Fodinicurvata sp. EGI_FJ10296: one gene and its partner. The protein of the gene in region 1 binds, or shares a complex with, the protein of each later gene. Links are inferred from orthologs where the notes say so. Each region holds a gene or a part of one and is shown on either strand. Other genes may lie near its edges.

Region 1 (3,268 bases):
AGGCGGCGAACCCGCCGTCGCTCCAGGGATTTCTGTCCTGGCTCGATTCCGAGGAGACCGATATCAAGCGCGAGCAGGGCGGCGATGCCGGAGTGGTGCGTGTCATGACGGTCCATGGCGCCAAGGGATTGCAGGCGCCGATCGTCTTTCTGCCGGACACCGTCGGACGGCCGAGAACGGCCAAACCGGTACACTGGGCGCCGTTCGAGCGATCCGACATGTCCGGCGCGCTGCCGCTCTGGGTTCCCAATGCCGATGTGAAGCCGGAGCTGGTCAGCACACTGGAGGCTGCTGCCGCGCACCGGCAGATGCAGGAGCATCGCCGTCTGCTCTATGTTGCCCTGACCCGTGCCGAAGACGAGCTTTATGTCTGCGGGTTCTCCACCGGCAAAACCGTGCCCGACGATTGCTGGTACACGCTCTGCCGCGACGCGGCTGAACGTCTGCCGTCTGCCGAATCCGCAGCGATGCCCCTGCTCGATTTCCGGGACGGGCAGGATGGGCCGGCGGTCGGGATCCGGGCGGCAAGTGGAGTGGCTGCGCCGGGGTCTCACAGCGATGCGCGCCCCGAGTCGCCACCCGCGGCTCGTCCTGAGTTGGGGCCGTCCCCGTCCCCGTCCCCGCCCCAGTCGCCAGTGTCGACCGATATCGGCGACTGGATGTTTGAACCGGCGCCCACCGAACCGCACCCGCCGCGACCTCTGGTCCCGTCCCGGCCGGATACCGACGAGCCGGCCGTCCGATCACCACTGGAGTCCGGTGTGCGGCCGGATCGGTTCAAGCGGGGCCGCGTGATGCATACGCTGCTTCAGATGCTGCCGGCGATTGCGCCGGAAGGGCGCGCCGCAGCGACCGAACGCTATCTGGCCGCGCGGTCTCTGGACCTGTCGGACGACGAGCGCGCCGACTATCGACGCAAGATCATGGCCGTACTGGACGATCCGCAATTCGCCGTGGCGTTCGGGCCCGGAAGCCGTGCCGAGGTTCCGGTGGTTGGCAGAATCGCTGGGCGCGGCGATCGGGCGCGCCCGTTCATCCTGTCAGGCCAGATCGACCGGCTGGCCGTTGGTGAGCGCGAGGTGCTGATTGTCGACTACAAGACCAACCGGTCGCCACCGGACGGCCCGGACGGTGTGGCGCCGCATTATATCGGTCAGATTGCCGCCTATCGTGCCGCCCTGGCGCCGCTTTATCCGGGTCGCGTCATCCGCTGCGCCCTCTTGTGGACGGACACGCCGGAATGGATGGCGATTCCGGAGGCCATGCTCGACGACTGGTATCCCCGGAAATGACCGGCAACGGGACTGGTCCACGACCCTGCTCCGGTTTATCCGTACGGGCGGTCCTTGACCGGCGCCGATGTCGACACCTAGTTTAGGTGGACAGCCCGGGTTCAGGTGTCTTGCCTGGGGTTAAGGTGGAACACCCGGGCGTATTGCCCCCGCCGCTTCCGCGCGGCCGAGTATCAAGGATAGGCCCAATATGAGCACATCTCCCGTCAGCGTCACCGACGCCTCGTTCGAACAGGACGTCCTGAAGTCGGACACGCCCGTTCTGGTCGATTTCTGGGCCGAATGGTGCGGTCCGTGTAAGGTCATCGCCCCGGCGTTGGAAGAACTCGCAAAGGACAAGGCCGGCGCGGTTACCATTGCCAAGCTGAACATCGATGAAAATCCCGGAACCCCCAATCGCTATGGCGTTCGTGGAATTCCGACCCTGATTCTGTTCAAGAACGGATCGGTCGCGGCCACGAAAATCGGCGCGCTGCCCAAGGGTGCGCTTTATGAATGGGTCGACAGCGTACTGTAACGCGCAGCTAAAGAAGGGTTTCGATCGTTTCTATCAGGGCCTTGCGGCGGAACGGCTTGCAGATTATGGCGTCTGCGCCCAGCTTTTGCGCCCAGGCCAGATAGGATGGCGGCGCGCCGGAAATGGCAATGATCCTGGTGTCGGCCGATGTCAGACGAACCTTGCGGATCACCTCGATGCCGTCGACCTCCTGCATCAGCAAGTCGCTTATGACGATGCCCGGCTTGAATGTCGCGATATGGTCCAGGGCGGCGACCGGACTGCTGAAGGCCACAACATCGAATTTGGCGACGGAAAGCATGCCGACGATCGTCTGTTGAACGTCGATTTCGTCTTCAATGATCGCGATACTGCATCTGCCGTCGTTCATATCGCCACTCATACGACGTGTGGGGGTGTCGGACAATGACCCGGATTATATTACCCAAGTGTGAAGGCTCCTGACATTTGAGGTAAGCCGGTTGTAGGCGCGGTCAAGCGTGGCAGTCAGGTGGCGGCGCCGGTCAGTCGACGCACGAGGCGGATAAAGGGCTGAATACCAAGACAGACGACGGCATCGTGGTTTCCCGCAGCGACGAGCCTTTCGATCGTCCGCCTGACCGCTCCTTCGTCGTCGTAGTCGATCGTGGCGACGATACGTTCCGGCCATTGCTCGCGTATCCGGGCGAATCCGTGCATTGCAGCGTCGGACAGGATCACGAAATACGTCGGCAGGCCGATGCTTGTGAGCAGATCCGTCATTCCGTCGGGGTCCTTCTGGTCCGACAGGCAGGCGATGACCACCGGATTACGCCAACCTTTGCGTTTCCGCTGGTACCAGATCGTGTCCAATGCTTCCGGCCGGCCGGTTGCGTCATAGACCAGTTCGACCGTCGGGCCTTTCTGGCCGAGCGTCAGTTCGGTGATTCCGAATGAGCCCGCGCTGTGGGGCGGCAGCGGCCGCCCGGCGATGGACGGGTCTGCGGACAAGAGGTTGCCGGCAGGGCCCGGTGCCGCCAGCAGGGCAGCCGCGCGCCGACCGAGCGCCCGATCGACGGCCAGCCAACGCGGCAACCCGGTATCGGCCGGATCGACCCATGCCGGATCGAACGTCAGAGCGTTCGGTGGGAGAGCCACCCCGACCCGTTCCAGGATTTCCGGCATGTCGGGCCCGAGCAGGCATAGTCCGGCGGTCTCGGCGATTGCCAGTTTGTCCCGGGCAATGTCGGCCAGCGTGGGGCCGAGTTGCTCGCGATGCTCCGGCGCGACGGTGGTGACAATCGAGACCCGGGCAGGTATGCGCCCGACCTCGTCAAAGGCTGCACCGCGACCTCCTTCCAGAACAACCCAATCGGTTCCGATATCGCGGAACCATTGCAGCCCGATCAGCAGAAACGCACCGAACGGCGACAGATAGCGCGAGGGCGGCAGCGCCCGGCGCAGACGGTCCAGGTCGGGTTCGAGGCTGCGATAGGCCGTC
Region 2 (3,076 bases), on another replicon or contig:
CAGGCCGTCAAGCGCTTCGATCCGGAGCGTGGTTTCCGGCTGGCGACCTATGCGATGTGGTGGATCAGGGCCGCCATTCAGGAATACATCCTTCACAGCTGGTCGCTGGTGAAGATCGGCACGACGGCTGCACAGAAAAAGCTCTTCTTCAATCTGCGCCGGCTGAAGGGCCAGCTTCAGGCGATCGATGACGGCGATCTGCCCAAGGAAACCGTCGAGAAGATCGCTACTGAGCTGAGCGTCCCGGAGCAGGACGTCATCAACATGAACCGCCGGCTGGCCAGCCCCGACAACTCGCTCAACGCACCGCTCAAGGCGGATGGCGATGGCGAATGGCAGGATTGGCTGGTCGACGATACCGAGAACCAGGAAATCCAGCTCGCCGACCGGCAGGAGCTGTCGAACCGACAGCGGCTGCTGAAGAACGCCATGTCGGCGCTGAACGACCGCGAGCAGCACATCCTGACCGAGCGTCGGCTCAAGGACCAACCGTCGACGCTGGAAGATCTGAGCCAGGAGTACGGCATCAGCCGGGAACGGGTGCGCCAGATCGAGGTCCGAGCCTTCGAGAAACTTCAAAAGGCCGTCAAGAACGCGGCTATGGACGAGAAGCTGGCCGACTGACGCGAGACTTCTCCGACGGCACGTGCGGCCCCGCCCTGGCCCCACCCGGGAGCCGCGGGGCCGTCTGAACGCTGTCGGCCACGCAATGTTGGCGTCGCGCCAGCTTCGTGCTACCAGATCACCGTGGTTGACGGGCGGCTTGGGCTGTTCCGTCACATGGCCGTTCTCCCCCGCCAGCCCCATATATGCCTCGTCACCGTCCAGCCGCACATACCCAGCTGCCCATACAGGGACCCGTCATGGCCGAAATTCATAAAACAAAGGTCCTGATCATCGGATCGGGACCGGCCGGCTACACCGCCGCGATCTATGCCGCCCGAGCCAATCTCTCGCCGATTCTTGTTCAGGGGCTTCAGCCGGGCGGGCAATTGACGATCACGACGGACGTCGAGAACTATCCCGGATTCGCCGACGTGATCCAGGGTCCCTGGCTCATGGAGCAGATGGCCGCACAGGCTGAGAAATGCGGCACACGCATGATGTTCGATATCGTCAACGGCGTGGACTTTTCCGAACGGCCGTTCAAGTGCACCGGCGACAACGGCGATACTTACATCGCCGATACCGTGATCATCGCCACCGGCGCCCAGGCACGATGGCTCGGCCTGCCAAGCGAGGACCGGTACAACGGCCGCGGCGTGTCGGCCTGTGCGACCTGTGACGGCTTCTTCTATCGCAACAAGCCTGTCGCCGTCGTCGGGGGAGGTAACACCGCGGCTGAAGAGGCACTCTATCTCGCCAATATATGCGAATCGGTGACACTGGTTCACCGGCGCGATGCCTTGCGGGCCGAAAAGGTGTTGCAGGACCGGCTGAACAGGAATCCTAAAATCAACTTCGCCTGGAACGCGACGGTCGACGAAATCCTCGGAGACGATGGTCCCATGGGCGGCGTCACCGGTCTGCGGATCAGGGACACGAAAAGCGGCGCGCTGAGCGAAATACCCGTAGAAGGCGTATTCATCGCGATCGGTCACGATCCGGCGACAGCGGTTTTCAAGGGACATGTCAATACGGACAATGATGGCTATATCAGCGTTGACGCCGGGACGACGCGCACGAACGTCCCCGGCGTGTTCGCTGCCGGCGACGTTCACGACAAGATATACCGGCAGGCCGTAACGGCGGCCGGTCTCGGATGTATGGCCGCTCTTGACGCCGAAAAATTCATCGGCGAGCACGATCAATGATGAACGAATAGAGCGGGCCGCCGGTTCGGCAAAAATTGGGGTCTCAGTTCCGGGGCCCGGTTCGGGGGCACCGTTGGCGGGCGGAGGCCGGGGAACGCCTCTCGACGTCTTCAGGGCTAGGTGTCATTGTCCTTTCAGGGTAAGTAAGCATTCTTTACCGGAACCGGGTTATGGTGGACCGAGTTGGCGCTGGGGGCAGGAATTGGCCCGCCGGGGTGTATGATGCTATGCCATCCCCTCCGACAGTGACCGGCCGGAAGTGACTGGCCACGCCGATAAAGGTTTCGGGAATTTTGGGGGGCCTGCATTGAAAAGAGCCGCGCGGCGCCAAATGATTGGCCGGCAATGCCGACGCCGCTGACTGTACTGGGGGGATCATGGACTGGGACAAACTTCGGGTGTTTCATGCGGTGGCAGAAGCGGGAAGCTTTACGCATGCCGGTGAAAAACTCAATCTGAGCCAATCGGCCGTCAGCCGCCAGATCAGCGCCCTGGAGGAAAGCCTGAACGTCGCTTTGTTCCACCGGCACGCGCGGGGTCTTATCCTGACCGAGCAGGGGGAATTGCTGTATCGAACGGCCCGGGATGTCTTCTCCCGCCTTTCGATGACCGAGGCACAGCTCTCGGAAAGCAAGGAAAAGGCACAAGGGCCGCTGAAGGTGACGTCGACAGTGGCTTTCGGATCGACATGGCTCACGCCCCGGATTCGGGAGTTCCTGCAACAACACCCGGAAATCAATCTAACGCTGCTGATCGATGACAACGAACTCGACCTGTCCATGCGTCAGGCGGACATCGCGATCCGGATGACGGTGCCCAGACAGCCGGATCTGATACAGCGCCATCTCATGACAGTCCGCTTTCACATCTATGGCTCGGTCGACTACCTGAAACGGCACGGGATTCCCGAAACCGTCGACGATCTGGCTGATCACGATCTGATTATCTATGGTGAAGACGTCAAAGCCCCCGTCCAGAACGTCAACTGGCTCATGGGGCTGGGCGGCGGCACGGCCGCCAATCGCAAGGTGATCCTGCGCGTCAACAATCAGTATGCCATTTATCGCGCGGTGCGCAGCGGGCTCGGACTTGCCGCCCTGCCCGACTATATGGTCGACACCAATCTGAACGTAGTCAAGGTTTTGCCGGAGGTTGCGGGTCCGACGGTGGAGACGTATTTCGTATATCCGGAAGAGCTTCGCCACTCGAAGCGGATTTCAGTGTTCCGCGACTTTCTGATCAAAAAGGTGGCAAGCGCCAAA

What was found.
Region 2: the proteins of trxA (region 1) and trxB are in contact, whole or in part, in a crystal structure (PDB 1F6M), measured with the Escherichia coli proteins. The link is inferred for Fodinicurvata sp. EGI_FJ10296 from one-to-one orthologs.

Annotation. Positions count from the first base shown.
Region 1 is NZ_JBFCVL010000001.1:734,677-737,944, forward strand. The notes cover bases 201-3,145. They hold trxA (thioredoxin TrxA), read left to right. Parts: upstream 201-1,482; coding sequence 1,483-1,809; downstream 1,810-3,145. Other genes in these bases: addA (double-strand break repair helicase AddA), read left to right, coding at 201-1,292; ABZ728_RS03300 (response regulator), read right to left, coding at 1,817-2,179; ABZ728_RS03305 (hypothetical protein), read right to left, coding at 2,296-3,145. In the rest of the region: more of addA, read left to right, coding at 1-200; more of ABZ728_RS03305, read right to left, coding at 3,146-3,268. UniProt on the Escherichia coli protein: Participates in various redox reactions through the reversible oxidation of its active center dithiol to a disulfide and catalyzes dithiol-disulfide exchange reactions.
Region 2 is NZ_JBFCVL010000004.1:158,734-161,809, forward strand. Bases 86-2,838 are described here. They hold trxB (thioredoxin-disulfide reductase), read left to right. Parts: upstream 86-863; coding sequence 864-1,814; downstream 1,815-2,838. Other genes in these bases: rpoH (RNA polymerase sigma factor RpoH), read left to right, coding at 86-624; ABZ728_RS09585 (LysR family transcriptional regulator), read left to right, coding at 2,192-2,838. Outside these bases: more of rpoH, read left to right, coding at 1-85; more of ABZ728_RS09585, read left to right, coding at 2,839-3,076.